4 regions of the Kitasatospora sp. NPDC023385 genome follow, and region 3 is predicted to be linked to each of the others. Evidence: riboswitches for the same ligand, from Rfam matches in the RefSeq annotation. Region 3 holds a riboswitch; each other region holds the start of a gene.
The links. A riboswitch is a leader RNA that binds a small molecule or an ion and turns the genes downstream of it on or off. The one in region 3 is predicted to bind cyclic di-AMP.

Region 1 (7,679 bases), on a different contig from region 3:
GGAGGAGCGGCACCCGGTGCTGACCTTCGTCGGCCCCTACGACGAGAAGCAGATCTCGGCCGCGATCCGGCGTGAACTCCTGCGCGAGGGGCAGGTGTTCTACATCCACAACCGGGTGGAGTCGATCGACAAGGCGGCCGCCCGGCTGAAGGACCTGGTGCCCGAGGCGCGGGTCGCCACCGCGCACGGGCAGATGGGGGAGAACCAGCTGGAGAAGGTCGTGGTCGACTTCTGGGAGAAGGAGTTCGACGTCCTGGTGTCGACCACGATCGTGGAGTCCGGCATCGACATCTCCAACGCCAACACCCTGATCGTCGAGCGCGGCGACACCTTCGGCCTCTCCCAGCTGCACCAGCTGCGCGGCCGGGTCGGGCGCGGCCGCGAGCGCGGCTACGCGTACATGCTGTACCCGCCGGAGCGGCCGCTCACCGAGACCGCCCACGAGCGCCTGGCCACCATCGCCCAGCACACCGAGATGGGCGCCGGCATGTACGTCGCGATGAAGGACCTGGAGATCCGCGGGGCGGGCAACCTGCTCGGCGGCGAGCAGTCCGGGCACATCGCGGGCGTCGGCTTCGACCTCTACATGCGGATGGTCGGCGAGGCGGTGGCCGAGTTCCGCGAGTCGCTGGCGGGCGGCGGGGCGCCGGAGGAGGAGCCGCTGGACGTGAAGATCGAGCTGCCGGTCGACGCCCACGTGCCGCACGACTACGCGCCCGGCGAGCGGCTGCGGCTGCAGGCGTACCGTTCGATCGCGGCGGTCAACTCGGAGGCGGACATCCAGCAGGTCCGGGACGAACTCGTCGACCGCTACGGCAAGTTGCCCGAGCCGGTGGAGAACCTGCTGATGGTCGCGGCGCTGCGGCTGTACGCCCGGCGGTGCGGCATCTCGGACATCACCCTGCAGGGCGCCAACGTCCGCTTCGGGCCGGTGGAGCTGCGGGAGTCCCAGCAGCTGCGGCTGAACCGGCTCTACCCGCGCAGCCAGGTCAAGGCGGCGGCCCAGCAGCTGCTGGTGCCGCGGCCGAGCACCGGGCGGATCCCCGGCAAGCCGCTGGTCGGCCGGGAACTGCTGGGCTGGTGCAGCGAGTTCCTGTCGGCCATGTTCGACGACCTGGCGGGGGCGAGGAAGTAGCGCCCGCCCTTCCCGGCCACCCGCCTCCCCGTGCTCCCCGTTCCTCCCGGGGTGGGCGGTGGGGCCGGTGGGGCGGGGCGCGGTGTGCGGGAGAGTAGGTTCGAGGTGTGATGACGAATGTTCCCGGTGCCACGTTGATCCTGCTGACCACCACCCACCGGGTGGCTCCCGGGCTGCTGGCGTGGCCGGCCTGGGAGGCGTTGCGGTCGGCGGGGCGGGTGCTGGTGGGAGACGAGGGGCACCCGCAGCTGGCGGCGGTGCGGCAGGCCGGGGTGACGGTGGAGGTGGTGCCCGCCGAATCGGCGCCCGCGCTGGCACGGTTGCTGACCGGACAGCCGGCCGGGGCTGGGCCGACGGTGTGGCTGGGCAGCCCGGACGGGGATCCGGGGCTGACGGACGCGCTGGCGCGGCTCGCGGTGGAGCGGGCCGGTGAGGTGCCCGAGATCGAGGTGCTGCCGGGTTCGTACGACCTGCCGGGGTCGCGGCTGCTGGACCTGGTGACGGTGATGGACCGGCTGCGCTCGCCGGGGGGCTGCCCCTGGGACGCCGAGCAGACGCACGAGAGCCTGGTGAAGTACCTGGTGGAGGAGGCGTACGAGCTGGTCGAGGCGATCGAGGAGGGGGATCGGGAGACGTTGCGCGAGGAGCTGGGCGACGTGCTGCTCCAGGTCTTCTTCCACTCCCGGATCGCCGAGGAGCACCCGACCGAGCCGTTCACCGTCGACGACGTGGCCGGTGACATCGTCGAGAAGCTGATGTACCGGCACCCGCACGTGTTCGGGGACGTCGAGGCCGGGGGCGCCGCCGAGGCGGAGGTGAGCTGGGAGCAGCTGAAGGCCGCCGAGAAGACGGACCGCGAGTCGGTGCTGGACGGCGTGCCGGCCGGGCTGCCCTCGCTGGCGTACGCGGCGAAGCTGGTGTCCAGGGTGCGCCGGGCGGGTTTCACGGCGGTGCCGGACGAGCCGTACGAGCTGCCGGCGCAGCTGACCGCGGAGACGGCGGGCCGGTTGCTGCTCGCGGTGGCGCAGCGGGCGCACGACGCCGGGGTGGACGTGGACGCCGCGCTGCGGTCGGCCGCGCGCGGCTACCGGGGCGCGGTGCGCGCGGCCGAGGGCCTCAAGCCGGAGTAGGGCCCCGAGCCGCAGTAGAACCACAAGCCGGAGCCGGGGCCCTGGCGCATGGGCCGGGCGGCTCAGGCCGCCGCGGCGGTGCGCCCGATCGGGCGCCGCTGCGGCGGGACGAGTTCGCCGATGGCCTCGCCGACGAGGACGACGAGTTCGGCGAGGCGTTCGAGGTCGAGGTGGTCGGGCAGGTCGGCGAGGGAGATGACGCGCTCGCCGTCCGGGCCGGCGACGGCGAACACGTCGATCGGCCCGAGGTGCTTCTCGGCGGTGTCGACCAGGGCGGCGACGTCGCTGGGGCGGCGGATGTCGCCGGAGACCCCGACGACGGGGCAGCCCGGCCGGTCGAGTTCGGCGGCGAGGTCCTCGGCGATGCCGACGTACTGGTCGGCGATCAGCATGCCGACGGCGCCGGCCGCGGAGAAGCGGCGGGCGAGGTCGGCGCCCGACCCGCCGTCGAGTACCGCGATGACGACGACTGACCCGCTGACCCGCATGGTCTGCTCCTCCCTGTGGGCGACACCGCACCGGCGCCCACGCGTACTGCGGAGGATCGTAGGCACGACCTGACCCTCCGCAACAGGGATTACCCCGCAGGTGACCAGGCTCACGCCCGCCGCCCGGCCAAGAGCTGTCCAAGAGCTGTCCACGGCCCGTCCACCGGTCGTCCACGGACGGTCGGCGCGCCGGTCGAGCGCCTGCCGAGCACTGGTCGAGCGCCTGCCGAGCACTGGTCGAGCACCGGCCGCGCGCCGGTGGAGCGCCGTCGCGCGCTGCCGCCGGAAGGGCGCGCCCGGCTCGCCGCGAACGCACCGGATACGGTCGACCCATGCCAGCTCAGCCCGACCCCGCCCAGCCCGCCGCCGCGCAGCCCGACGCCCCCGCTCCGCAGCTGTTCACCTGGGAGTTCGCCACCGACCCGTACCCCGCCTACGCCTGGCTGCGCGAGCACGCCCCGGTGCACCGCACCACGCTGCCGAGCGGCGTCGAGGCCTGGCTGGTGACCAGGTACGCGGACGCCCGGCAGGCGCTCGCGGACGGCCGGCTGTCGAAGAACCCGGCGCACCACAGCGAGCAGGCGCACCGCACCGGCCGGGTGGGCATCCCGGGGGAGCGGCAGGCGGACCTGATGACGCACCTGCTGAACATCGACCCGCCGGACCACACCCGGCTGCGCCGGCTGGTGTCGAAGGCGTTCACCCCGCGCCGGGTGGCCGAGTTCGAGCCGAGGGTGCAGCAGCTCACCGACCGGCTGATCGACGGTTTCGCGCAGCGCGGCTCGGCGGACCTGATCCACGAGTTCGCGTTCCCGCTCCCCATCTACGCGATCTGCGACCTGCTGGGCGTGCCGGCCGAGGACCAGGACGACTTCCGCGACTGGGCCGGGATGATGCTGCGGCACACGAAGCCGGGCCAGGGCGGCGGCCAACGCGGCGGTGTGGGGCGGGCGGTGAAGCGGATGCGGGCGTACCTGCTGGAGCTGATCCACCGCAAGCGCGCTGACCTCGGGGACGACCTGATCTCGGGCCTGATCCGGGCGAGCGACCACGGCGAGCACCTGACGGAGAACGAGGCCGCGGCGATGGCCTTCATCCTCCTCTTCGCCGGTTTCGAGACCACCGTGAACCTCATCGGCAACGGGACGTACGCGCTGCTGCGCAACCCGGAGCAGCGCGGGCTGCTGCAGGAGTCGGTGGCGCGCGGGGAGCGTGCGCTGCTGGACACCGGGATCGAGGAACTCCTTCGCTACGACGGGCCGGTGGAGCTGGCGACCTGGCGGTTCGCGACCCGGCCGCTGACCATCGGCGGCGTGGACATCCCGGTCGGCGATCCGGTGCTGGTGGTGCTGGCCGCGGCGGACCGCGATCCGGCCCGGTTCTCGGACGAGAACACCCTGGACCTGGCCCGGACGGACAATCCCCACCTGGGTTTCGGGCACGGCATCCACTACTGCATCGGCGCCCCGCTGGCCCGCCTGGAGGGGCGGTCCGCGCTGGCCACGCTGCTTTCCCGGCTGCCCGATCTGCGGCTCGCGGAAAGCCCGGAGAATCTGCGCTGGCGCGGTGGCCTGATCATGCGTGGACTGCGGGAACTGCCGGTCGAATTCAGCCCGGAGGGCCGCTCCCCGCATACGCCTCCGCATACGCCGTCGCATACTCCTCCGCATACGCCGCCGCACGCTCCTTCCGCGCCCTGACATAACGGCACGATTCACCGATGCGCCGGTGGTCCGCGCTGACGGAACGTTGTCTCGAGCGCGTCAGGCGCGGTGTGAATACCCATCAACTCGGACATACCTCCGCTGTTGGTAGGCGATCGGGCACGCGCCGTAATTTCTGTGTGATATCGGTGATATGAGCTTGTGATCGGTCTGAGTATCTGTCTACTCTCCCTGGAGTTCGCAGCTGCGGACCTCGTGCGCGGAACGCCGAATCCTGCCCGCCGCGTCACGGGAAACCGACCAGACCCTGGGCAGGGGCGGGGGAACCAGGTTTGTTGCCGTTCCCCGACGGCTTGGGGTGAAGCCGCCCGAGCGGAATCGCTTCCGCGTACGGCGGCCGGGCCACCTCCCGGTCCGAACCCGACAGCTCACCTCGCAGGCGTGCGGAGAGGGACTCCTTCATGCTGTTCGTTGGAACCGGCCGTCACCGTCGTCGTACCCAGACCGAGAAGGCCATCGCCGTCGCCGGCGTGGCGGGCGTCGGACTCGCGATGCCGCTCCTCACCGCCACCGGTGCCTCCGCCGCCCCGGCCACCACCTGGGACTCCGTCGCCCAGTGCGAGAGCGGCGGCAACTGGAGCATCAACACGGGCAACGGCTTCTACGGCGGTCTGCAGTTCACCTCCGGCACCTGGAAGGCGTACGGCGGCACCTCGTTCGCCCCGCAGGCCAACCAGGCCAGCAAGGCGCAGCAGATCACGGTCGCCGAGAAGGTCCTCGCCTCGCAGGGCCCCGACGCCTGGCCGGTCTGCTCGCAGAAGGCGGGCCTGGCCAAGGGCGGCGCCCCGGCCGCGGTCGACGCCTCGTCGGATGCCGAGCCGCAGTCCGCGCCCCAGCAGCAGACCCCGAAGGCCGCCGCCAAGCAGGCTGTCAAGCCGGCCCAGAAGCCGGTCGAGAAGCCCGCCCAGCAGCAGGCCCCGAAGCACGCCGCGCCGAACCGGGCCGAGAAGCCCGTCGACCAGGCGGCGCAGCAGTACGTCCCCAAGCACGCGGCCGCCGCCGTCGCCCAGCCGGCCGCGGCCCCGCAGGCCGCGCAGACCGCCGGCCACGACTACACCGTCCGGGACGGCGACACGCTGTCGACCATCGCCGCCGCCCAGGACGTGTCCGGCGGCTGGCACGCGCTGTACGACGGCAACCGCGGCACCGTCGGCGGCGACCCGGACCTGATCCTGCCCGGCCAGGTCCTGCACCTCGGCTGAGCCGCCCCGCGCCGGGCGCTCCCGGCGCGACGCGCGGAGGGGGTCGGGACGACCGGCCCCCTTCGTCCCCTTCATCCGCTCTTCGTCCGCTTCGGTGGGCCGGGCTGGGTCAAGCAGGTGAACTACCGGTGGGTAGTGGGGCCACACGCTGAGACGGTGCCGAGGCCGACGTGGCCCGGGGAGCCCGGGCGGCTAGGCTCTGGTCCGTAACGACTCCGCAATCGTCCTGGCGACAGCACCGCCGTCAGCCGGACCTGCTTCCGCAAGGAGATGCCTCGTGCCGTCCATCGATGTCGTCGTAGCCCGTGAGATCCTCGACTCCCGCGGCAACCCCACGGTCGAGGTCGAGGTCGGCCTCGACGACGGCAGCACGGGTCGTGCCGCTGTCCCGTCGGGCGCCTCCACCGGCGCCTTCGAGGCGCTGGAGCTGCGCGACGGCGACAAGAACCGCTACTTCGGCAAGGGCGTGGAGAAGGCCGTCCTGGCCGTCATCGAGCAGATCGGCCCGGAGCTGGTCGGCTACGACGCCACCGAGCAGCGCCTGATCGACCAGGCCATGCTCGACCTGGACGCCACGCCGGACAAGTCCTCGCTCGGCGCCAACGCCATCCTGGGCGTCTCGCTGGCCGTCGCGCACGCCGCCTCCGAGGCCAGCGACCTGCCGCTGTTCCGCTACCTGGGCGGCCCGAACGCGCACGTGCTGCCCGTGCCGATGATGAACATCCTCAACGGCGGCTCGCACGCGGACTCCAACGTCGACATCCAGGAGTTCATGATCGCCCCGATCGGCGCGGAGTCCTTCTCCGAGGCCGTCCGCTGGGGCGTCGAGGTCTACCACACCCTCAAGGGCGTGCTGAAGGAGCGGGGCCTGTCCACCGGCCTCGGCGACGAGGGCGGCTTCGCGCCGAACCTCGACAGCAACCGCGAGGCCCTGGACCTCATCACCGAGGCCATCCAGAAGGCCGGTTACGTGCCCGGCCGCGACATCGCGCTCGCCCTGGACGTCGCCGCCTCCGAGTTCTACGAGGACGGCGCCTACCAGTTCGAGGGCAAGGCGCTCACCTCCACCGAGCTCATCGAGTACTACGCCGAGCTGGTCGCCGCCTACCCGCTGGTCTCCATCGAGGACCCGCTGGACGAGTCGGACTGGGACGGCTGGCGGGCCATGACCGTCAAGCTGGGCGACAAGGTCCAGCTGGTCGGCGACGACCTGTTCGTCACCAACCCCGCCCGCCTGGCCCGGGGCATCGAGACCGGCACCGCCAACGCGCTGCTGGTGAAGGTGAACCAGATCGGCTCGCTGACCGAGACCCTGGACGCCGTCGAGCTGGCCCAGCGCAACGGCTACCGCTGCATGATGTCGCACCGCTCCGGCGAGACCGAGGACGTCACCATCGCCGACCTGGCCGTCGCCACCAACTGCGGCCAGATCAAGACCGGTGCCCCGGCCCGCTCCGAGCGCGTCGCCAAGTACAACCAGCTGCTGCGCATCGAGGAGATCCTCGACGACGCCGCCGAGTACGCCGGCCGCGGCGCCTTCCCGCGCTTCCGCTCCGCGGAGTGAGCAGGGCGGGTACGAGGGCCGAGCGCTCCCGGTAGCGCACGCCTGACCGGTGCCCCGCCGTTCACCCCGTAGGGTGGACGGCGGGGCACCGTCGCGACCAGGAGGGGACACCGGAGATGGCAGGCTGGAGGATCCCGGGCTTGGCGGCCCGGCCTCGGTTCACGAGCCGGGCGACCGTCCTCGTCCTGGTGCTCTGCTCACTGGTGGCGATCCTCGCCTACCCGGCGCGGCAGTTCATCTCCCAGCGCGCCGAGATCTCCGCCCAGCGGGCCAAGGCCGACCACGTCCGCCAGCAGGTCGAACAGCTGCGCCGGGACAAGGCCCGCTGGCAGGACCCGGAGTACGTCAAGGCGCAGGCCCGCGCCCGGCTGCACTACGCGGTGCCGGGGGAGACCCCGTACATCGCCGTGGACCCGGCCGGCCAGGCCTCCGCCCG
Region 2 (7,679 bases), on a different contig from region 3:
GGAGCCCCAGCTGGCCGATCACGTCCGGAACAGTCTGGGGATCGGCATGACGAAGGAGGAGATCATCGAGGTCATCGTCCACCTCGCCCCCTACGTCGGCGTCCCCAAGGCCCTCGCAGGCCTGCGCGTCGCGACCGCGACCTTCGCCGAAGCCGGAGGCGAGGCATGAGCCCCGCCATCCCCGCTGTCCCGACTGTCCGCACCGTCCGCACCGTGCTCGGCGACCTCGACCCCGCCGAACTCGGCGCCACCGACTCCCACGACCACCTCTTCATCCGCAGTCCGCTGCTCCCCGGCCAGGAGTTGGACGACCCGGCCGCCGCCGAGGACGTCCTACGCGCCTTCGCCGCCGTCGGCGGCCGTTCCTTCGTCCAGTGGACCCCGCGGGGCATGGGACGCGGCGCGGACTCCCTCGCCGCCCTCTCCCGCGCGACCGGCGTGCACATCGTCGCCGCCACCGGCGTGCACCAGGCGGCCCACTACCCGGCGGGCTCCGCCGCCTCCCCCGGCGACGACCTCACCGAACGCTTCATCGCGGAACTCACCACCGGACTGCCCGGCACCACCGGACTGCCCGGCACGCCCGGGGGAGTCCGGGCCGGACTGATCAAGGTCGCGTGCGATCCGGGCCCCGCCACCCAGCACACCCGTCGGGCGATGGCCGCAGCCGCCGAGGCCCACCACGCCACCGGTGCCCCGATCGCCGTGCACCTCGAACCCGACGGCGATCCGCACTGGATCCTCCACCGGCTCCACACCCGGCACGGTGTCCGGCCCGACCGGATCATCCTCGGCCACCTCACCCGGTTCACCGACCAGGCCGTGCACCGCGGCCTCGCCGCCGAGGGCGTCTACCTCGCGTTGGACAGTCCCTCCCGGATCGGCCACCCGGCCGACCTCCAGGCCTTCGACGTGATCTCCGACCTGGTCGAGAAGGGCCACGCCGCCCAACTGCTCCTCGGCGCCGACACCACCACCCGCACCGCCCGGCAGGCCGACGGCCCCACCCGGCTGCTCACCGACCTCGCCCCGCGTCTCGCCCGCACCTACGGGCCCGAACTGTCCGAGCTGCTCCTCACCACCAACCCGGCCACCGCCTTCGCGGCCGACTGGCGCACCCCGTGACTCCGGTGGCCGACTCCTCCCGCCCAGGGTCGAACCCGAGCAACACTTCGGCCCCGCCCACCGGTTGAGCACGCGGCCGCACCCCGAGTCGCTCAAGGCTCGCGCCCGCGAGGCCCGTCCGCTTCGACCTCCCGGATGCCCACCACGTTTGCCACGTTTGCCGCGTTCCTCGACGAGAGCCCCGTCGGCCTCATCGGCGGTCTCCCTGGAACACCGGACGGCGTACGGGAGTTGCGCTCGCTCTGGGGCGCCCCGAGGGTGCGCGGCCGGGGCGTCGCGGACCGCCTGATCGGGGAGGTCGAACGCCGGGCCCGCATCACCGGCGGCATCATCCGCCGCCTCGCCGTCATCCTCGCCAACACCCCTGCGACCCGATGACCGGGTGGGCCCGGCGGCCCGGCGTGGTTCGGTACCCGTCGGTCGGCTTTGGGGCGGGCGGTCACATGTGGGTGCCGCCGTCGATGCGGAGCTCGGTGCCGGTGACGAAGGCGCCGTCGTCGGAGGCGAGCATGGCGATCACGCCTGCCACGGTCTCCGGGCCGGCGAAGCCCTGGCCGAGGGCGGGGGAGAGCTTGGCGAGGAGGCTGAAGTCGGCGTCGGCGGGCAGGCCGGGGTTGTTCGTCATGCCGCTGTCGATGCTGCCCGGCGCGACGCAGACCGCGCGCAGGCCCTGCTTCGAGTACTCCGAGGCGATGGCGTGGGTGAAGGACTGGATGCCGCCCTTGGTCGCGGCGTACGCGGCCATGTAGGGGTGGGCGAAGCTCGCGGAGGTGGAGCTGAAGTTGACCACCACGCCCTTGCCGCCGGCGAGCAGTGCGGGGAGCGCCTCGCGGGTCATCAGGAAGGTGCCGGTCAGGTTCACCGCGAGGAGCTTGTTCCAGAACGCGAGCGTGGTCTCGTGGGTGTGCGAGGAGCGGAGGATGCCGGCGGCGTTGACCAGGACGTCGAGGCCGCCCAGCCCGGCCGTCGCCTCGGCCACGCCCGCGACGACGGCGGCTTCGTCGGCGATGTCCAGGACCTGGACGGTGAGGCGGTCCGCGGTGCCGTCGGCGGTCGCGCGGTCCAGGGTCTTCCTCAGGCCGTCCTCGTTGACGTCGACGGCGACGACCTTCCCGCCCTCGGCGAGGATCCGGTGCACGGTGGCCTGGCCGATGCCCGAGCCGCCGCCCGTGATGAGGACGTTCCTTCCGCTGAAGCGCTCCATGGTGGTACTCCGTTCGGTTCGTTCGTGGTCTCTCGACCTCGCGGGACACGGTACGCCTATGTGGCACGTCATGCCAAAAAGTCCGATGGCGCCAATTTGGCATGTGGCGCCACCATGGCACTGTGCGCTTAGGCTGAGCCTGTGACCGGACGTCCGACCCTGAACCAGCGCCGCCGTGACGCCACCCGGCTGGACATCGCCCGCACCGCCGCCGCGCTCTTCGCCGAACGAGGTGCGGACGCCACCACCGTCGAGGAGATCGCCCTCGCCGCGGGCATCTCGCTGCGCACCTTCTACCGGTACTTCTCCGTCAAGGAGGACGCCGTCGCACCACTGCTCGCGGCGGGCGGCCGGCAGTGGGTCGACCAGCTCGCCGAGAACTCGGCGGACCTGCCGCTGCGCGAGGCGCTGGAGAGCGCGGCGGCCGCGTCCCTGACGCCGGCCGACGAGGCGGGGGCCGAAATGATGCAGTGGACCCGCAGCCTGCTGCGCGACCCGCGGCTCGAAGGCACCTGGCAGCGCGTCCACGCGGACTCGGAGGTGCGGCTGTGCGCCGTCCTCGCTGAACGCTGCCCGGCGGACACCGACCCGCTGGAGATCCGGCTGGCCGCCGCGGCGGCGACCGCGGCGATCCGGGTGGCCCTGGAGCAGTGGGCCTCGTCCGACGCCCCCGCCACCGGCCCGGAATCTCCCCGAGACCTCGGCGTGCGATGCATGCGCGAGCTCACGGCGGGGCTGCGGCTCTGGGAGCGCGTGGCCTGAGCCGGGGACGTGCGAACAGGTAACAGATGACAGATGACAGATTTCGAAATCTGTCATCTGTCATCTGTCACTTGTTACCTGAAGTCTGAAATCCGTCAGCTGTCGATTGTCGGCCGTCGCCCATCGCTCGCCGGCTGTTCCCCGCCCCTCCCGGCCGTCATCAGCTTCCTCCCAGCTACCGCTAGGGTTGGCCTTCGCGCCCCGGCCGGGGAACCGGGGTGACCTCCTCGGATGTCCCCAGCGGTGGGGACTGGAGTTCGAGGCGTGGGAGCAAGTAGGACATGGGTCTGACGAGCCACAAGGTGCTGGCGCTGACCGTATTGATCGCCGTCGTGATGATGGCCGGCACGGTCTGGCTGTGGCCCAGACTGGCCGGGAAGTCCTGGCAGGCGGTGCTCGGCCGGATCGGCGCGCTGCTCGCCACCCAGCTCACGGTGCTCGCCGCGCTCGGCCTGGTGGCGAACAACTACTTCGCCTTCTACAGCAGTTGGGACGACCTGCTGGGCACCGGCGACACCGGCCCGGTGGTGATCCACAACAAGGCGGACGCCTCCGGCCGCCTGCTGGTGGAGACGATCGGCCACGCCTCGGTCAAGGGCGGCGGCGCCCTGGGGCGAGAGCCCGGCCAGTCCGGCGAGATCCGGAAGGTCCGCATCGACGGCGCGGTCAGCCGCCTGTCCACCGAGGGTTACGTCTACCTGCCCCCGCAGTACTTCCAGCCGGAGTACGCCCACAAGCAGTTCCCGGCGGTGATCGTCAGCACCGGGTTCCCAGGAATCGCCGAGAATCTGATCACCCGCTTCAACTACCCGGGTGCGGCGCTCAAGCTGCTGCAGGAGGGCCGGATGCAGCCGACCGTCATGGTCCTGATGCGCCCCTCGCCCGCCTTGCCGCAGGACACCGAGTGCGAGGACGTCCCGAACGGCCCGCAGTCCGACACGTACTTCACCAAGGACGTGCCCTCGGCGATCCAGGCCAGCTTCCGGGTGTCGTCCGACCCGCAGGCCTGGGCCTTCATGGGCAACTCGACCGGCGGCTACTGCGCGCTCAAGCTGGCCATGCGCCACCCCGACGTCTTCCCGACCGCCGTGGCCCTCTCCGCCTACTACGCGGCCGCCGACGACCCGACCACGGGCGACCTCTTCGGCGGCAGCAAGCGGCGCCGCGACGAGGCCGACCTGATGTGGCGGCTGAAGAACCTGCCGCAGCCGAAGGCGTCCGTGCTGCTGGCCGGCACCAAGAAGGGCGACGGCAACTACCGCCAGGAGACCGAGGCCTTCGTCAACGCGGTGCAGAGCCCGATGGCGGTCTCGTACAGCATGCTGGAGAACGGCGGCCACAACTTCGAGACGTGGAGCGCGCTGCTGCCGTCCTCCCTGGAGTGGCTGTCGCAGCACCTCAAGGTGCCGAACCAGACCGCCTGACAGCCGGACCGGGCCCGCCCGACGACCAAGCATCCGAACGACCCGCACCCCCGGAGCCCGAGGCCTCAGAGCCTCGACGCCCCAGAGCTTCGACGCCCCAGAGCTTCGACGCCCCGGGGGGTGCGGTGGTCGCGCGGCTCAGGCCACCTGCTCCAGCGTCCCGGTGTGCAGTTCGCCGACCCGGCCGCCCTCGCCCTCGAAGGTCCAGAAGGCCCGCACCGTCAGCTTGCCAAGGTCCATCACGTGGCTGACGGTGATCCCGCTCTGCTCCGTCCAGCTGACGAAGTAGACCTCCGGCGCGACCTCGGCGACGTGCAGCCGCACGTCCTCCCACTGGCCCGCGGACTCGCCGAGGCCCTCCCAGCGCAGCCGAGTGCCGTCGGCCGAGTAGGTGTTGCGGAAGGCCGCGCCGTTGTCGGCCCGGAAGAGGTAGGTGCGGCCGGCGAAGGCGGGCAAGGGCGCGATCATGGTGGGGCGGCTCCTCGTGTCCGTGTGGGGTGCTCTTGTGCACTGCGGAAGATGTCAGGCCTCCAATTTATCCGACCGGGTGCACTCGGTCGGCCCTTTGCCACGGTCCGGTCCCGTCTGATCCGCCACCGTCGCGTCCGGCAGGGAGCGCGTCCCGGGGAGGGGCCCTTTCGATCTGGCCGCCTGCTCGCCGACCGCCCGCCGTCCGCCCAATCGGGGATTGATCCAACTCCGCCGCCACGCAGCGTCGTTGATCGACACCACTGTGAGCTGCACGACAACCGGCCCGGCAGAGTTGTCCGTTCACGTACGGCCTGCCTAGCCTGCAACGGTCGTCCGCCCTCGCGGACCCCGCCGCCGGGACGCCGAGTCCCGTCCACCCGTCGGCGGGTCACCGAGCACCACAGCGGACGGGAGCGGGGGAACCAAGGTCGGCGCCCGGCTCGTGCGCTCATGCGTACGGACCGCGGCTAGGGGTGAAGCCGCTCCTCAGGCGGCCGGGCAACTGCAGCCCGAACCCGACAGCTCACCTCGCAGGCGTCGCAGAGGTCATCTCATGCTCAAGCCTGCCCAGCGCCACGCGCCGCGCCACGCCCGCCCGTCCCGCCACGGCCGCAACGCCGCGCTCGCCGCCACCGGGGCCCTCGCCATCACCGGCGCCGGCCTGCTCGGACTGCCGTCCGTCGCCGGTGCCCAGGCGGCCACCGCGCCGACCGTCACCCAGGACCGCCTCGCCCCCGCCACCATGGTCGCGGGCAAGGCCACCGCGGCCTCGCTCGGCCTGCACTCCTCGGCCTGCTTCACCGCGAAGACCGTGGGCGTGGGCGTGCGCGACGCCCACGGCGCCAACCTGGACTTCCCCGGCAACGCCTCCAACGTGCAGATCTGCCCGAGCGGGGTGAACTTCACCAGCGGTGCGCGCACCCTGCCCGCCGGGACGTACAGCCAGTTCGGCTTCTGGCAGGACCTCGGCGGCGCCTGGCACAACCTGCCCGCGCAGCAGCTGGTGGTCTCCGCGGCCGGTACGTCCACGCCGAACCCGTCCCCGACGGCCACCCCGTCTCCGACGACCACCCCGACCGCCACGCCGACCACCACCCCGACGGCCTCCCCGAGCGCCACGGCGAGCCCGACCACCCCGGCGCCGTCGTCGCCGGTCGCCGGCAAGGCGCTGACCTGGTCCGACGACTTCAACAGCCCGATCAGCTGGGGCCAGCGCTGGGTCGGCGACAAGAGCACGGCGTACAAGTACGGCAACCACAACCCGGGCGACAACAAGCTGGACTGGCTGAACAAGAACAACGTCAGCGTCGCCAACGGGGTCGCCACCTTCACCGCCACGCCCGGCGGCCCGGCCATGGAGGACGGCACGCAGTCCTGGAACACCGGCTTCCTGACCACCGAGGGCTCCAGCGAGGGCTTCCAGGTCAAGACCGGGGACTACGCCGAGACCCGGGTCAAGCTGCCCTCCGGAACCGGCGCCTGGCCGGCCCTGTGGACCTGGAAGAACGGCAACGGGGAGATCGACTCCTTCGAGTACCACCCCGACAACCCGAACCTGCTGGAGCTGACCAACCACGTCAACCCGGGCAACCCCAAGTACTACACCGACGCGAGCGCCATCGCGAAGGACCAGTGGGTGACCATCGGCACCTACTACGGCGCCAACTCGGTGGACTGGTACGTCAACGGCGCCAAGGTCTTCTCGGACGGCAAGGGCGTCGGCGCCAACTGGTCGGCGTACCTGATCCTCAACCTGTCGGTGTGCGCGGGGAAGTACCACCCCGCGCCGCAGGGGACCGCCCCGATCACCATGGCCGCCGACTACGTCCGCGTCTACCGCTAGACCCGGGCCCGCGTAGGCCCGCAGCCACGCAGGCCCACAGCCACACGGGCCCACAGTCATACGGGCCCGGGCCCGCGCAGGCCCAGGCCCGCGTGGACCCGGGCCTGCGTGGTCCGGGAACCGGCAGCTCTCAGGAACCGGCAGCCGTAGCGACCACCGTGATGTCGAACGGCTGCCGGTCGTTGTTCCCGTCCTGGTCGTCCGCGCCGTGCACCGCGACCGAGCCGCCGTGGAGCGTGCCGATCGGCAGCTCGGGGGAGAGCCGGACCGGGATGAGCGCGGTCGCGCTGCGCAGGGACGGCAGTCCGGGGCCGAAGACGCAGCGGACCTGCCGACCGCGCTCCAGGACCCTGCAGTCCTGGGGGAAGAACGGGCCCTCGGCGCTGACGCCCCTCGGCAGGGTGACCACGACGGTGAACGGCGATGCGGTGGTGTCCGGGCCGCCGTTGGCGACGAAGGCGTGGACGGTCGTGGTGCCGCCGGGCGGCGCCGGGTCCGGATCGAGCCGGACCACCGCCAGGTCGGAGTCGGACGGCACGGCCGCCGGAGCGGGCAGGGTGGACGGTCCGGCCACGGCGGGCACCGCGGAGCCTCCGGCAGCCGGAAGTGTGGACGGCCCGACCGGCGCCGGAAGTGTGGACGGCCCAGCCGGAGCGGGAAGCGTGGACGCCTCGGCCGGCGCCGGAAGTGTCGACGCGTCGGCCACCGCCGGCAGGACGGACGCCTCGGGCGCGCCCGGCGCGACGACCTCCACCGCCGGCCGCGGCTCGGGCCGCCGCAGGGCCCAGGACGGGCCGGTGGACAGCACCGCCAGCGCGCAGCCCGCCGCCACCGCCGTCACCGCTGCGGA
Region 3 (7,679 bases):
ACGTCCAGGTCCCGCTCGCCAGCGGTGCGAAGGTCGGCTACGCGGCGCTCGACTACGCGGCCAGCGCGCCGGCGCTGCAGCGGGTGTGGGACGACGTCGCCGCGTACGCGCCGTACTACGGCAGCGTGCACCGCGGGGCCGGGTACCTCTCGCAGCTGTCCACCGACCTCTTCGAGCAGAGCCGCCGCACCGTCGCCGAGTTCCTCGACCTGCGCGAGGGCGACCAGGTGGTCTTCACCCGGGCCACCACCGACTCGCTCAACCTGCTGGCCGCCGCCGTCCCGGCCGGCACCCGGGTGTTCGCCTTCGAGACCGAGCACCACGCCTCCCTGCTGCCCTGGGCGCACGCCGGACTGGACGTCACCTACCTGCGGGCGCCGCGCTCGCGGGCCGAGGCGGTGGTGGCCCTGGACGCCGCGCTCGCCGAGGCGCCCGAGGGCCCCAAGCTGCTCTGCGTCACCGGCGCGTCCAACGTGACCGGCGAGCTGTGGCCGGTCGCCGAGCTGACCCGGACCGCGCACCGGCACGGCGCCCGGGTGGTGCTGGACGCCGCCCAGCTGGCCCCGCACCACCGGGTCTCGGTGCGCGAGCTGGACGTCGACTGGATCGCCTTCTCCGGCCACAAGATCTACGCGCCGTTCGGCGCCGGGGTGCTGGCCGGCCGGGCGGACTGGCTGGACGCGGCCGAGCCGTACCTGGCCGGCGGCGGGGCGACCCGGACGGTGGCCCGGGAGACGGACGGCTCGGTGGCCGTGCAGTGGCACACCGGCCCGGCCCGGCACGAGGCCGGTTCGCCGAACGTCATCGGCGCGTACGCGATCGCCTCGGCCTGCCGGGCGCTGAGCGAGGCCGGCTTCGACGCCCTGGAGGCCCGGGAGCGGCAGCTGATCGCCCGGCTGACGGCGGGGCTGGCGGAGATCCCGCAGGTCAAGGTGCTGAACCTGTTCGGCTCCGACTCGGCGCGGGTGGGCGTGCTGTCCTTCGTCGTCCAGGGCTGGAACAGCTCGCACTTCTCGGCCGCGCTGTCCGCCGAGTACGGCATCGGCGTGCGCGACGGCCTCTTCTGCGCCCACCCGCTGGTGCGCACCCTGCTCGGGGACGAGGACGTGGCGGTCTCGGAGTGCGGCGCGCCGGAGCCCTCGCTGCCGGGCGAGCGCAGCCTGAACGCGATCCGGGTGAGCTTCGGCGCCGGGACGCCGGACGAGCACATCGACCGCTTCCTGACCGCCGTGCGCGAGCTGGTCACCGACGGCGCGTCGTGGAACTACCGCAACGAGGGCGGGCGTTGCGTCGTCGACACCCGGCGCGACGGCTGAGCGCCGGCTACTCGTCCAGGCCGAGGGCGAAGGCGGCTTCCAGGTCGTGCTGGGAGTAGGTGCGGAAGGCGATCTGGGTCTCGGTGTGGGCCACGCCCGGGACCTTGTTGACCCGGCCCGGGATGACGTCGGCCAGGTCGTCGTGATGGCGCACCCGGACCATCGCCACCAGGTCGTAGCCGCCCGTCACCGAGTACACCTCGCTGACGCCCTCGATCGCGGCGATGGCCTCGGCGATCTCCGGGATGCGGTCGACACTGGTCTTGATCAGGACGATGGCGGTGATCACTGTGCGGGCTCCTTTGTGGGGTGCGGCCAGCGTATCGGGCGTCAGCCGGGTCGTCGCGAGGGGTGGCGGGCCAGGGTGCAGGCGTAGAGGAAGCCGGCCGAGAAGCCGATCACGTGGACCAGGTAGGCCACCCCCGGGCCCGCCGAGTGCACCGACCACCACTGCAGGGCGAACCAGAGGCCGAGCACCAGCCAGGCCGGGAAGCGCAGCGGCAGGAAGAACAGCAGCGGGACGAGCGTGGTCACCCGGGAACGCGGGTGGAAGCGCAGGTAGGCGCCGAGGACGGCGGAGATCGCGCCGGAGGCCCCGATCAGCACCCGGGTGGAATCCGGCGAGTGCGCCTCGGCGAGCGCGAAGCCGTACGTCGCCAGGCTGCCGGCGGCCAGGTAGAAGACGGCGTACCGGGCCCGGCCCAGCCGCTGTTCGACGGTGGGGCCGAAGACGTGGAGGAAGAGCAGGTTGCCGAGCAGGTGCAGCCAGCCGGCGTGCAGGAAGAGGCCGCTGAGCGCGGACAGCGCCGGGTGCTTGCCCGGGGTCGGGGCGGCCGGGCAGCCGGGGACCGGGTCGGGCGCCTCGGCCAGCTGTTCGGAGGTCAGCGGCCGTCCGGTCAGGAGTTCGGCCGGGACGGCGCCCCAGCGCTGCTCGTACCGTTGCTCCGCGCAGACCCGGGCCTGACCGGTGCCGTACAGGGGGTTGAGCCCGGCGGCCGGGCCGATCAGGAAGACCAGGGTGTTGACCGCGATCAGGGCGTAGGTGACCGCCGGGGCGGGCGGCTGCGGCCGGCCGGCCCGCGCGGCGGTGTGGTCCGGGGCGGTGAGCGCCATGCGGCCAAGCATCCCGCCGGGCGCCGCTGGTGACACGGCGGTTTACGGCAGGTGGACTAGTCCGGCTATTCCGCTGACCGGTGGTCGCGGCGGATGCCCCAGGCAATAGGCTTGGGGCGGGCAATCCCGCCTCCCGCCGCCGACGCCGGGGCTTCGGGGGGAGCGCCTGGCCCACGCAGGGACCACCCGAGAGGACCCCCCGATGACCGTCCCCGCCCTGACCGCCGAGACGCGCTGGCGCTGCACGCTGTGCGGCAACCTCACCCGCTTCGACGTGACCCGCACCGCGCGGGTGACCGAGTTCCTGCACTTCGACCTGGCCGGCGAGTCCAAGGTCGAGGAGACCGAGGTGCTGAGCGAGACCGTCGAGTCGGTGCGCTGCCGCTGGTGCAACGCCGTCGACCAGGTCGAGCTGGTGGCCCGGCCGGGCGCCGAGGATGCGCAGGCCCGGGCCGAGCAGGGCTGAGTCCCGCCCGTGCGGTGGGCGGCGCGCGGCGCGCCCGTCCGCCGCACGGGACAATACAGAACAGACCAGACGCACGGAGCGTGACGACAGGGGGCGGTCGCGGCCGTACCCCGCCGGAAACAGGATCGGAGCCGAGGACGTGGTGGACGCAGCGAAGGAGCCCGACGAAGAGCGGGGACTTCGGTCCGCTGCGCAGGCGCCGGACACCGGGACGGGCCCGGCCGAGGACGCCGCGTCCGGAGCCGTCGAGACCGGGGCCGCTTCGTCCGACTCCTCCCGGCCCGGGCCGGAGCGCGCCGTCGAGAAGCTCGACCGGCCGCTGCCCGAGGCGGTGCGCCGGCGCGTGGTCGGGCTGGCCTCGGACGCGCTGGGCGGGCTGCCGCCGGGTGAGCTGCCGCAGAGCCTGCGTCAGTACGTCAAGTTCACGCCCGCGCGGCGGGCCAAGTACGCGGCCACCGCGCTGGCGGCGGCGCTGGAGGCGGAGCCGGCCTTCCGGGTGCGGATAGCGGAGCGGCTGCGGCTGGGGCAGCCGGACCTGGTGAAGGCGCTGGAGTCGGGCAGCGTCCCGGGCGCCGCCGATCCGATGGACGTCGCGGCCGCCGCCTACCTGGTGCGCTCGGCGGGCTGGAGCCGGCTGGTCGCCGAGGCCGGCGAGGAGGCCGAGCGGGCCGGCGCCGAGGACGCGGCCGCGGAGGCGACCCGGCTGGCGGAGAAGCTGCAGGCCGAACTGGCCGAGGTGCGGTCCGCGGCGCGGGCGGACCTGGACCGGCAGCGCAGGGAGTTCGAGGGCGTCCGGCGGGAGGCCGAGTCGCTGCGCAAGAAGGTGCGCTCGCTGGAGAGCGACACCCGCCGGGCGCAGGCCGAGACGCGCCGGGTGCTCGCCGAGCTGGAGGCCGTGAAGGCCCAGGGCGCGGCCGAGCGCGGCGCCGCCGAGGTCGAGGCGCGGCGGCTGAAGCACCGGGTCTCGGAGTTGGAGACCGCCGCCGAGCAGGGCCGCCGGTCGGCCCGCGAGGGGCGCGGCGTCGAGGACATGCGGCTGCGGCTGCTGCTGGACACCGTGCTGCAGTCGGCCCAGGGGCTGCAGCGGGAGCTGGCGCTGCCGGTCTCCCAGATCCGCCCGGCGGACCTGGTGGAGGCGGTGGTGCCGGGGGCGGCCTCGCCGCACGACGTGGCACGTCGCGGACTGGCCGATGACGACCCGGCGCTGCTGGACCAGCTGCTGGCGATCCCGCAGGTGCACCTCGTGGTGGACGGCTACAACGTGACCAAGACCGGCTACCCGTCGCTGCCGCTGGAGCAGCAGCGGATCCGGCTGCTGGGCGGGCTGGCGATGCTGGCCCAGCGCACGCAGGCGGAGGTCACCTGCGTGTTCGACGGGCAGGACCTGGACGTTCCGGTGATCATGGCGCCGCCGCGCGGGGTCCGGGTACGGTTCAGTCGGACCGGGGAGACGGCGGACGAGTTGATCCGCCGTCTGGTGCGGGCCGAGCCGCAGGGACGTCCGGTGGTGGTGGTCTCCACCGACCGCGAGGTCGCGGAGGGCGTGCGGAAGGCTGGCGCGCGCCCGGTGGCGTCGGTACTGCTGCTGAACCGGCTGGCCCGGCCCTGAGCCGGCCGGGCGGTGTGATGCCTGGTCAGTGCGGGTTCCGGGGCATTGTGCGGGTCCGGTGAAGTCGGTGTGGGAAACGGACTTCACGCCTTCGGGGAGTAGCAAATCGGTTAGATCTTCACTAGGGTCTGGCGTCAAACCTATTTTCCGGAATCTCATTCAATCGGGTGAGTCCGATGGAAGAAGGAGCAGGACCCTTGGCCTCCCACCGCCGTCCCAAGCAGCCGAGCCGCGCGCGGGTCTCCGTGCTCACCGCTGCTGCTGCGACCGCGGTCGCGCTCTCCGCCCAAGTGGCGGCGCACGCCGCGCCGCAGCCGAACAAGACGGACGTCAAGGCGCAGATCGACCAGCTCCAGCAGGAGCAGGAGCAGGCGTCCGAGAAGTACAACGGCGCCAAGGAGCGGGCCGACCAGCTGCGCAAGCAGTCCGACCAGCTGCAGGACCAGGTGGCCCGCAGTCAGGAGCAGATGACCCAGCTGCAGGGCGGTCTGGCCGAGGTGGCGGGCGAGCAGTACCGCAGCGGCGGCATCGACCCGTCCGTCCAGCTGATGCTCTCCTCCGACCCCTCCGGCTACCTGGAGAAGGCCTCCACCGTCCAGCAGGCCAGCACCAGCCAGGCCGAGGCGCTCAAGGGGCTGCTGGACCAGCAGCGCCGGCTGGACCAGGAGAAGGCCGAGGCGGCCGCCGTGCTGGCCTCGCTCGACAGCACCACCAAGGACCTGAACCAGGCCAAGGCGGACGTCAACACCAAGCTGAAGACCGCCCAGGACCTGATGAACTCGCTCAGCGCGGCCGACCGCAACGCGCTGAAGGCCCAGCAGGCGCAGGACGACCGGGCCTCGCGCGGCAGCGACCGGGTCGACCTCAGCAGCCTGCCGCCGGCCAGCGGCTACGCGGCCACGGCCGTGGCCAAGGCGATGAGCAAGCAGGGCTCGCCGTACGTGTGGGGCGCCACCGGGTCCTCCACCTTCGACTGCTCGGGCCTGATGGTCTGGTCGTACGGGCAGGCCGGAGTCTCGCTGCCGCGCACCTCGCAGGAGCAGGGCCACTACGGCACCGCCGTGCCCGGGCTCGCCGCGGCGCAGCCGGGCGACCTGGTGATCTACGGTCCCGACATGCACCACGTCGGGATGTACATCGGCAACGGCATGGTGGTCCACGCGCCGCACACCGGTGACGTGGTGAAGGTGATGAAGGCCGACGCGATGCCGATCAACACCATCCGCCGGGTCTGACGGTCCGACACGCCGCACGGGCCCGGCCGGGGCTGTGATCCGCGCCACCCTCAGATCGGGGGTGGCGTTCGGCTTTTCGCAGGTTTGGCGACCACCTGGTGAGACCTGATCAGCCTTGCGTGCCGCGATGGTCACCAACGGTCATTTTCACAAAAGAACTTGGGTAATCTTCTGTCTTATTTCTGACAAGGATTTGAACCGATCACGGTTCAGTTACTAGGGTCATGCCCCGGACCACCGCACAGTCGATCACCCAGCCTGGGTGGCGGCGGTGGTTCCCGCCGAGTTCGCGAGGCAGCGGGGCAGGTCGAAACGACTTGTCCGACAGGGGAGCCCAGTGGTCGGGGGCGGCTGCGGAGCGGAGCCGGGGAACCATGTTCCTCCGGGGTGAATCGGCGCCAGGTCGGCCTTGGAAGGCCGTGAGGCGTCGTAGGGCATACTTCCAGCCCGAACCCGTCAGCTCACCCGGTAGGCGGACGCAGGAAGAAGGAGCCCGCCTTCGTGGCGTCCCACCGTCGTCCCAAGCCAGCCGGCCGTGCCAGGGTCTCGATCCTGACCGGTGTCGCCGCCGCAGCCGTCGTCCTCTCCGCGCAGTCCGGCGCCCACGCCGACCCGCAGCCGACCAAGGAGCAGGTCAAGGAGCAGGTAGACCAGCTCAACCAGCAGGCCGAGGTGGCGACCGAGCAGTACAACGCCGCCCAGGAGAAGCAGCAGACGCTGGAGAAGCAGGTCTCCGGCCTGCAGGACCAGGTGGCCCGCCAGCAGGACCAGGTGACCGAACTGCAGGGCGGCCTCGCCGAGATCGCCGGGGAGCAGTACCGCAACGGCGGCATATCCCCGACCGTCCAGCTGATGCTCTCCACCAGCCCGGACAACTTCCTCAATCAGGCCGGTGCGCTGAACCAGGCCGGCGACACCCAGAAGAACCAGCTGAAGCAGCTGCAGGAGCAGCAGCGCAAGCTGGACCAGGACCGCAGCGAGGCCCAGGGCAAGCTCGCCGAGCTGGAGTCCACCACCCAGCAGCTGAAGGCCTCCAAGGACGACGTCCAGACCAAGCTGAAGGCCGCCCAGGACCTGCTCAACACCCTGACCGAGCAGGAGCGCCAGGCGTTGCGCGCGGCCGAGGAGAAGGCCGCCGCCGACGCCAAGGCCCAGGCCGACGCCGCCAAGGCGCAGCAGCAGGCCGCCGACCGTGCCTCGCGCGACAACAGCCGCACCGACATCTCCGCCGGGGCGTCCGCGCCGGCCGCCAAGCCGGCCGCCCCGGTCCTGGCCCCCGGCAGCTCGCACGGTGCCGCCGCGCTGGCCGCCGCCGCCTCGAAGATCGGCAGCCCGTACGTGTGGGGCGCCGCCGGCCCGGGCTCCTTCGACTGCTCCGGCCTGATGGTCTGGTCGTTCAACCAGGTCGGCGTCTCGCTGCCGCGCACCTCGCAGGAGCAGGCCCACGCCGGCACCCGGATCGGCACCGACCTGTCCCAGGCCCAGCCCGGCGACGTGCTGATCTTCTACGGGGACGCCCACCACGTCGGCATCTACGCGGGCAACGGCCAGGTGCTGCACGCTCCCAAGCCGGGCGCCTCGGTCCGCTACGAGGCCGTCAGCAACATGCCGCTGAGCAGCATCGTTCGGGTCTGACTCCACTCGGCTCCGCCAGGCCCGGTCTTCCGTCACGGAAGCCCGGGCCTGCGGCTTTTCCGGCGGATCGGGCTGGTGTCCGATTGGGGGGCGAATATTCGGGTTGGGAGGGGTTTGGACTCGCTTGCCCGGACTCGCTAACGTCTGCCACCGGACTCCCGCTCGACGGCCGCATGCCATGGTGCGGCGGCGGGGCCGCGCCGCAGGATTGGAGCCGTTGCCGCCATGCCCGTGCACCGCCGCCCCCAACTGCTCGCCCGCGCGCTGGTACTGACGGCGGCCGCCACCACCGCGCTGGGCGTGGC
Region 4 (7,679 bases), on a different contig from region 3:
CCTGGAGAACGTCAAGGCCATCGTGGAGGCCGGCGGCGCCACCATCGAGGACGTGGTGATGTTCCGCGTCTACCTCACCAAGCGCGCCGATTTCCCGTTGATGAACGAGGTCTACGCCGAGTTCATCGGCGAGAACATCAAGCCCGGCGGGGTGAAGCCCTGCCGCACCACCGTCTTCGTCGAGCTCCCGCAGGAGCCGATGCTGGTCGAGATCGACGCCCAGGCCGTCGTGGCCTGACGCCCCCTCCGACCCGCCCACCGGGGGCCCGGACACCTCCCCGCGTCCGGGCCCCCACCGTGCACGGACGCCTGCTTGCCACACCCCGGCACGGACATTAGGTTAGGCTCACCTAACTTACTGGAGGTCCGTCCATGAGCCTGCCCACCGGCGACACCGAGGTCCCCGAGCCCACCACCGCCGAACGGATCCACAGCCTGCTCGGCGCGACCTCCTCGCTCACCGTCCGCGCCCTGGGCGAACCCCACGCCCTGGACACCCCGGTCTCCGTCCACGGCTCCCGCCTGCGGCTGCGCGCCCCACTGGACGCCCCGCTCACCGCGGCCGCCGCCCACGCCACCGACGGCCTCGCCGTCGTCCTCGACGTCACCGACGTCTCCCCGGTCGCCGTCCGCGACCGGGTCCGCGCCCGCCTCACCCTGGCCGGGCGGCTGCACCTGGCCCACCTCGCCGACGACGGCCTCAGCGTCCACCTGCGCGTGGACGTCGCCCACGCCGTCCTCGCCACCCCGTACGGCACCGGCGCGATCACCGCCGACGACCTCGCCCTCGCCGCCCCCGACCCGCTGGCCCGCCACGAGGCGGCGCTGCTCACCCACCTCGCCGACGACCACGCCGACGCGCTCGACGTCCTCACCCGCCTGCTCGACCCGGCGCTCCTCGCCCGCACCCCGGACGTCCGCCCGCTCGCCCTGGACCGCCACGGCCTGGTGCTGCGCCTGGACCACCCGGAGGGCCACCGCGACGTCCGCCTGGTCTTCCCCGAACCGGCCCGCGACACCGAGGACTTCGGCCACCGGATGCACGACCTGCTGTCCGCCGCCCGCTCCGGCCAGCCCGTCCACCGCAGCTGAGACGGGCTCACCGCTCGACGGCGCCCTCCAGCACGATCCGCCCCATCCGCGCGTACCGCACCGGCCGCCACCGGCGCACCGCGAGCGCCGGCACCGCCGGCGAGACCGCCCCCAGCTGTGAGCGCGCTCTCGAACGACCCCAGCCGCCCCCGACCACCCCCAGCCACCCCTGGCCGACCCCGGAAAAGGCAGTGGCCGGCCCGGCTCGTGAGGGAGGTTGGTCCCACGAGCCGGGCCGGCCTGGGCGTGTCCCGCGCCCATGTCCGCCGTACGGCGATCACCCGGTCGAGCGGTCACCCGACATGACCATCCCGGAGGATCGATTCGCTCCGCAGCAGCGGTGGTTCCTGAAGCCCCGGAAGGGTCAGAGCGCGACGCCGTGCGCGCGCAGGTAGGCGACCGGGTCGATGTCCGAGCCGTACTCCGGACCGGTGCGGATCTCGAAGTGCAGGTGCGGGCCGGTCACGTTGCCGGTGGCGCCGGAGAGGCCGAGCTGCTGGCCGACGGTGACGGTCTGACCGATCTTCACACCGATCGACGAGAGGTGCGCGTACTGCGCGTACTTGCCGTCGGCGAGCTTGATCTCGACCTCGTTGCCGTAGGCGCCGCCGTTGCCGGCCTTGACCACGACACCGTTGGCGACGGCGCGCAGCGGGGTGCCGGTGGAGGCGACGAAGTCCTGGCCGGTGTGGTGGCCGGAGGCCCACATCGAGCCGGCCACGCCGTAGGCCTCACCCAGCACCGGGTTGGCCAGCGGGGCGACGTAGCCGGAGGTGGCGGCGACCGGAGCGGCCGTCACGGCCTGGGCCGGGGCGGCGGTCTGGACCTGGGTCTGCACCTGGGCGGCCGGCTTGGCGGCTTCGGTCTTGACCTGGACCTGGACCTGGGCCTGCGGCTTTGCGGCCGCGGCGGCCTGGGTGACCGGCGCAGTCGGCTTGGCGGGAGCGGCCGGCTTCGCCGGGGCGGCGTCCGCGGACGGCGCGGCGGGGTGGCCGGCGATCGCGAGCTGCTGGCCCGGGAAGATCAGGTTCGGGTTGGCGCCGACGACCGAGCGGTTCTGCTCGAACAGCGCCTGCCAGCCACCGTCGACGTGCTTGACGTCGGCGATCTTGGACAGGGTGTCGCCGCTGACGACGCGGTAGCTCTCGTGCGCGGTGGGCGCGGTGGGCGCGGCAGGCGCGGCGGTCTGGGCGGCCGGCTGGGCCTCGGCGCCGGCGGCGGACTGCACAACCGGGGCGGCCGGGGCAACCGGGGAGGTGTGCGCCTGGGCGCTCACCGCGGTCACGAGCGGAAGGACGAACGAGACGCCGGTGACGGCGGTGGCGATGCCGATACGGGCGGCGCGGGGCAGGACGATACGACGGGCCTGTGCAGGCATGGAACTTTCCTCTCCGACGCCTGCGAGGTGAGCTGTCGGGTTCGGGCTGGAGTTGCCCGGCCGCATGCGCGGCTTCACCCCTAGCCGGCCCTGGTCGTCCGCGCCCTGAGGCGCGAACTCCGGTCCGGCGACTTACCTGTGGGTCCCCCGCTCCTGCCGTACAGAGTTCAGTTCGAACCACCGGGCAGCGGCAGGATTCGGCGTTCCGCCCGGCGGATCCGTCCGGACTGGCCGGGCGGTCGCTGAACTAAAACCCATCCGTTCGGGTGAAGCAATGTCGATCTCTTGAATCGACAACCACCTACCGCCCCGCGGTGACCCTCCGGATGCCCCCCTGCACGATGCGTACACAATCCATTCACCGCGCGCCACTGATCCACGACCCTCCGCCCACATCCCCAACACTGCGCAGCCAGCCCATCACGCAGCGCATCCGACCGACACACCCGCCGGTGACCCTTGTCACGTACGCCCCACGGGGCGCAGGATCGGGCCGTGTCCACCTCCGAGGCCGGCACCCTGCGCCTGGGCACCGCGCAGGGTCGCTGGGTACTAATGGCGACCGTGCTCGGCTCCAGCATGGCGATGCTCGACGGCACCGTGGTGAACGTCGCCCTGCCCCGAATCGGCACCGACCTCGGTGCCTCCCTGGCGTCCCTGCAATGGACCCTGAACGCCTATCTGCTCACGCTGGCGGGCCTGATCCTGCTCGGCGGCGCGCTCGGCGACCGGTACGGCCGGCGCCGGGTCTTCCTGATCGGCGTGGTCTGGTTCGCCGTCGCCTCCGCGACCTGCGCCGCCGCACCGAACATCCAGGTCCTGATCGCCGCCCGCGCCGTGCAGGGCATCGGCGGGGCGCTGCTCACCCCGGGCTCGCTCGCCATGCTCCAGGCCGTCTTCCACCCTGACGACCGCTCGGCCGCGGTGGGCCTGTGGTCCGGCCTCGGCGGGGTGTCGGCCGCGATCGGCCCCTTCCTCGGCGGCTGGCTGGTCGACGGCCCCGGCTGGCGCTGGATCTTCCTGCTGAACCTGCCGCTCGCCGCCGCCGTGATCGCGGTCACCACCCGGTCCGTGCCGGAGAGCCGGGACGAGAGCGCGTCCGGCCGCTTCGACGCGCCCGGCGCGGTGCTCGCCGCGCTCGCCCTCGGCGCGATCACCTACGCACTGACCGCCGCCGGGGAGGGCGTCTCCGCCACGGTGTGGGTCAGCGGGGTGATGGGTGTCCTGCTCGGCGCCGCCTTCGTGGTCGTCGAACGGCGCGCGGTCGAGCCGATGCTGCCGCTCGGCCTGTTCTCCTCCCGGCTGTTCACCGCCGTGAACCTGGTCACGCTGTGCGTGTACGCGGCGTTCAGCGGCGTCTTCTTCCTGCTGGTGGTGCAGTTGCAGATCGTCGCCGGCTTCTCGCCGCTGGTCTCGGGTTTCGCACTGGTGCCGATCACGGTGCTGATGCTGGCGCTGTCGGCCCGCGCGGGTCGGCTCGGCAAGCGGATCGGCCCGCGCATCCCGCTCACCGTCGGCCCGCTGCTGTGCGCCGCCGGGGTACTGCTGATGCTGCGCACCGGCCCGCACTCCTCGTACTGGGCGGACGTGCTGCCCGCCGTCACGGTGATGGGCTTCGGCATGACGCTGCTGGTCGCGCCGTTGACAGCCACCGTGCTGGCCGCCGTCGAGGTCCGGCACGCGGGCATCGCCAGCGGGGTCAACAACGCCGCCGCCCGGGCGGCCGGCCTGCTCGCGGTGGCGGCTCTCCCGGCGCTGGCCGGGCTGAGCGGCGACGCCTACCGGGTGCCGTCCGCCGTCGACTCCGCCTTCCACACCGCGATGCTGATCTGCGCGGGCCTGCTGGCGGGCGGCGGGCTGATCGCCTTCGCCACCGTCCGGGGCAACGTCCTCGCCCCGGCGGACCACCCGGTCGCCGAGCCGGACTGCGAGTGGAACTGCGGCACCACCCCGCCGCTCGACCCCGGCCACGTCCACGCGCACGAGGGCCCCGCCACCGGTCCGGCAGCGGGGCCCTCGCCCGGGAAGTCGCCCGGGAACTGACTCGACGTCAGAGAATGTCGCCGGGCGCGTACTTGGCGGCCTCCGGGTAGGCGGCCGCGACGGCCTCCACCCGGCGGACCACCTCGGCGACCTGGGCGCCGGCCGCGCCGGTGAAGGAGAGCCGGTCGGCCAGCAGCGCGTCGAGCGCGGCCCGGTCCAGCGGGATCCGCTCGTCCTCGGCCAGGCGGTCCAGCAGCTCGTTCTCCCGGGCGCCGGCGCGCATCGCCAGCGCGGAGGCGACGGCGTGCTCCTTGATCACCTCGTGCCCGGTCTCCCGGCCGACGCCGGCCCGCACCGCGCCCATCAGCACCTTGGTGGTGGCGAGGAACGGCAGGTAGCGGTCCAGCTCGGCCTCGACCACGGCGGGGAAGGCGCCGAACTCGTCGAGGACGGTCAGGAAGGTCTCCAGCAGGCCGTCGAAGGCGAAGAAGGCGTCCGGCAGCGCGACCCGGCGCACCACCGAGCAGGAGACGTCGCCCTCGTTCCACTGGTCGCCGGCCAGCTCGCCGGTCATCGAGGCGTAGCCGCGCAGGATGACGGCCAGGCCGTTGACGCGCTCGCAGGAGCGGGTGTTCATCTTGTGCGGCATCGCGGAGGAGCCGACCTGGCCCTCCTTGAAGCCCTCCGTGACCAGCTCGTGGCCGGCCATCAGGCGGATGGTCTTGGCCAGGCTGGACGGCGCGGCGGCCAGCTGGACGAGGGCGGTGAGCACCTCGAAGTCCAGCGAGCGCGGGTAGACCTGGCCGACGCTGGTCAGCACGTTCTCGAAGCCGAGGTGCCCGGCGACCCGCTGCTCCAGCTCGGCGAGCTTCGCGGTGTCGCCGCCGAGCAGGTCCAGCATGTCCTGGGCGGTGCCGACCGGGCCCTTGATCCCGCGCAGCGGGTAGCGGGCGATCAGCTCCTCCAGGCGGCGGAAGGCGACCAGCAGCTCGTCGGCGATCGACGCGAAGCGCTTGCCGAGGGTGGTGGCCTGCGCGGCGACGTTGTGCGAGCGGCCGGCCATGACCAGCTCGGAGTGCTGGGCGGCCAGCGTGGCCAGGCGCACCAGCACGGCGACCGTGCGGTCCCGCACGTGCTCCAGCGACTGGCGGATCTGCAGCTGCTCGACGTTCTCGGTCAGGTCCCGGGAAGTCATCCCCTTGTGGATCTGCTCGTGGCCGGCGAGCTCGCTGAACTCCTCGATCCGGGCCTTCACGTCATGGCGGGTGACCCGCTCGCGGGCGGCGATCGAGCCGAGGTCGACCTGGTCGATCACCCGCTCGTAGTCGGCGACGGCGTTCGCCGGCACCTCGACGCCGAGGTCCTGCTGGGCCTTCAGGACGGCGAGCCACAGGTGGCGCTCGAGGACCACCTTGTGCTCGGGGGACCACAGCTGGGCCAGGGTCGCCGAGGCGTACCGGGAGGCCAGGACATTGGGGATCTGGGGCTTCGCGCTCACGCTTCGCAAGAGTAACAGCCGAGGTCACGCCGGACGTCGGCGGATGGGGCGGGCCCGCTACTGGGCGCCGCCCGGTCGGCCGGTCAGCACCGGCAGGACCTGTCCGCAGATCGAGTGCAGGGAGATCCGCTGCTCGTCGGTCATCGCCCCGAAGGCCTGGTGGGTGCGGGCCATCTCGCCGCGGATGTGGTTGAGGATCTCCCGGCCCTCGGCCGTGATCACCACGATCTTCACCCGGCGGTCCCCGGCCGCCGCCGCGCGGTTGGCCAGGCCCAGCGACTCCAGCCGGTCCACGATCCCGGTGACGTTCGACGCGTCGCAGCCCAGCCGGCCGGCCAGCGCGCGCATCGGCACCGGCTCCTGCACCGCGCCCAGCGCCTTGGCCTGCGAGGAGGAGAGCCCGTGTCGGGCCGCGGCCGCCGCGAAGTCCTGGAAGTACGCGGCGCCGACGGCGGCCAACGCCTCCATCAGCTCGGCGTTGGTCGGTACGGTCGTCGTCGCTGTCGAACCCATGGGGCCAGGGTACGACCAGGTGCTTCAGCAACTCAAGCTTTGACCGGGGCAACCGTCGGCGAGCCGCCTCACAGTCCGATGCGCTAGAGCACCAGCTGGTCGAACAGCCGCCGCAGCTCCGCCTCCGGGTCCGCGGTCAGCCCGGTGTGCACCGGCCCGGGCTGGACGACCGCGCTGCGCGGCGCGGTCAGCCAGCGGAACCGCTGCCCGGGGCTGTCCCCCGCCGCCGGACCGGCCTGCGGGCCGCCCTGGCAGACCGCCTCGATCCCGTGCAGCGCCCGCCGCACCCCGTGCACGTCCACCACCGGGTCCAGCGCCAGCAGCCGCGCCTGGTCCAGGTGCGTCCGCGCCGCCAGGTGCGAACTCTGCCGGCAGTACAGCAGCACCCCGACGTTGACGCACTCGCCGCGCTCGACCCTCGGCACCGCGCGGATCACGGCGTACTCGTAGTCGTGCAACTCGACGATGGCCGGCAGCGCGGGCGTCGACGGCTCGGTCATGCGGGCACCTCCGGCAGCCAGTCACGCGGACCGGCCAGTCGCTCGGTCAGCTGGGCACAGTACGCGGCGCGCACCTCGTCGGGCGAGTCGAAGCCGGACTCGTCCAGCAGCCAGACCTCGGGGATCTGCGCCACCGCGTCCTCGATCGCCGCCTCGGCGAGCGGCGCGAGCGCCTTGTCCGCCGCCGCCAGGTCCGGCCGGGCGGCCAGCAGCGCATGGTCGGAGGCGTCGTACGGGCGGCGGATCCAGCCGGTGGCGCCGGACCAGTTGTGGTGGAAGATCAGGCTCGCGCCGTGGTCGATCAGCCGCAGCCCGCCGGTCGCCACCAGCAGGTTGGGGTTGCGCCAGGACCGGTCGACGTTGCCGATCAGCGCGTCGAACCAGAGCACCTGGCCCGCGAGTTCGGGGTCCACCTCGAAGCAGAGCGGGTCGAAGTTGAGCGCCCCGCTGACGAAGGCCATCCCGAGGTTGGTCCCGCCGCTGGCCCGCATCTGGTCCTGGATCTGGTGGTCCGGCTCGCTGCGCGCGAGCACCGGGTCCAGGTCGACGGTCACCAGCTCCGGCACCGGCAGCCCGAGCCGCCGGCCCAGTTCCCCGGCCAGCACCTCCGCCACCAGCGCCTTGCGCCCCTGCGCCGCGCCGACCCATTTCAGCGCGTAGAGCCGCCGATCGTCGGCCTCGACCAGGCCCGGCATCGAGCCGCCTTCTCGCAGTG

Region 1: linked by a shared signal. The riboswitch ahead of AC0B61_RS05865 (transglycosylase family protein) and the one ahead of AC0B61_RS19980 (C40 family peptidase) in region 3 are both predicted to bind cyclic di-AMP.
Region 2: linked by a shared signal. The riboswitch ahead of AC0B61_RS00895 (glycoside hydrolase family 16 protein) and the one ahead of AC0B61_RS19980 (C40 family peptidase) in region 3 are both predicted to bind cyclic di-AMP.
Region 4: linked by a shared signal. The riboswitch ahead of AC0B61_RS21845 (M23 family metallopeptidase) and the one ahead of AC0B61_RS19980 (C40 family peptidase) in region 3 are both predicted to bind cyclic di-AMP.

What each region holds. Positions count from the first base shown of each region.
Region 1 is NZ_JBVOOL010000002.1:636,690-644,368, forward strand. It holds gene mfd (transcription-repair coupling factor) at 1-1,135, shown strand, start outside; gene AC0B61_RS05850 (nucleoside triphosphate pyrophosphohydrolase) at 1,246-2,265, shown strand; gene AC0B61_RS05855 (SDR family NAD(P)-dependent oxidoreductase) at 2,328-2,753, opposite strand; gene AC0B61_RS05860 (cytochrome P450 family protein) at 3,086-4,453, shown strand; cyclic di-AMP (ydaO/yuaA leader) riboswitch at 4,706-4,873, shown strand; gene AC0B61_RS05865 (transglycosylase family protein) at 4,879-5,679, shown strand; gene eno (phosphopyruvate hydratase) at 5,957-7,243, shown strand; gene AC0B61_RS05875 (FtsB family cell division protein) at 7,384-7,679, shown strand, end outside.
Region 2 is NZ_JBVOOL010000001.1:203,706-211,384, reverse strand. It holds gene AC0B61_RS00930 (carboxymuconolactone decarboxylase family protein) at 1-169, shown strand, start outside; gene AC0B61_RS00925 (phosphotriesterase family protein) at 166-1,125, shown strand; gene AC0B61_RS00920 (GNAT family N-acetyltransferase) at 1,261-1,503, shown strand; gene AC0B61_RS00915 (SDR family NAD(P)-dependent oxidoreductase) at 1,565-2,329, opposite strand; gene AC0B61_RS00910 (TetR family transcriptional regulator) at 2,471-3,091, shown strand; gene AC0B61_RS00905 (alpha/beta hydrolase) at 3,373-4,515, shown strand; gene AC0B61_RS00900 (phenolic acid decarboxylase) at 4,654-4,983, opposite strand; cyclic di-AMP (ydaO/yuaA leader) riboswitch at 5,373-5,538, shown strand; gene AC0B61_RS00895 (glycoside hydrolase family 16 protein) at 5,540-6,829, shown strand; gene AC0B61_RS00890 (hypothetical protein) at 6,960-7,679, opposite strand, start outside.
Region 3 is NZ_JBVOOL010000012.1:58,923-66,601, forward strand. It holds gene AC0B61_RS19950 (aminotransferase class V-fold PLP-dependent enzyme) at 1-1,316, shown strand, start outside; gene AC0B61_RS19955 (Lrp/AsnC family transcriptional regulator) at 1,324-1,605, opposite strand; gene AC0B61_RS19960 (rhomboid family intramembrane serine protease) at 1,647-2,429, opposite strand; gene AC0B61_RS19965 (hypothetical protein) at 2,632-2,895, shown strand; gene AC0B61_RS19970 (NYN domain-containing protein) at 3,038-4,504, shown strand; gene AC0B61_RS19975 (C40 family peptidase) at 4,702-5,739, shown strand; cyclic di-AMP (ydaO/yuaA leader) riboswitch at 6,075-6,230, shown strand; gene AC0B61_RS19980 (C40 family peptidase) at 6,241-7,374, shown strand; gene AC0B61_RS19985 (C40 family peptidase) at 7,600-7,679, shown strand, end outside.
Region 4 is NZ_JBVOOL010000013.1:209,909-217,587, forward strand. It holds gene AC0B61_RS21835 (RidA family protein) at 1-238, shown strand, start outside; gene AC0B61_RS21840 (DUF2470 domain-containing protein) at 373-1,092, shown strand; gene AC0B61_RS21845 (M23 family metallopeptidase) at 1,457-2,470, opposite strand; cyclic di-AMP (ydaO/yuaA leader) riboswitch at 2,473-2,653, opposite strand; gene AC0B61_RS21850 (MFS transporter) at 3,026-4,513, shown strand; gene purB (adenylosuccinate lyase) at 4,521-5,951, opposite strand; gene AC0B61_RS21860 (MarR family winged helix-turn-helix transcriptional regulator) at 6,009-6,464, opposite strand; gene AC0B61_RS21865 (DUF3037 domain-containing protein) at 6,548-6,964, opposite strand; gene AC0B61_RS21870 (HipA family kinase) at 6,961-7,679, opposite strand, start outside.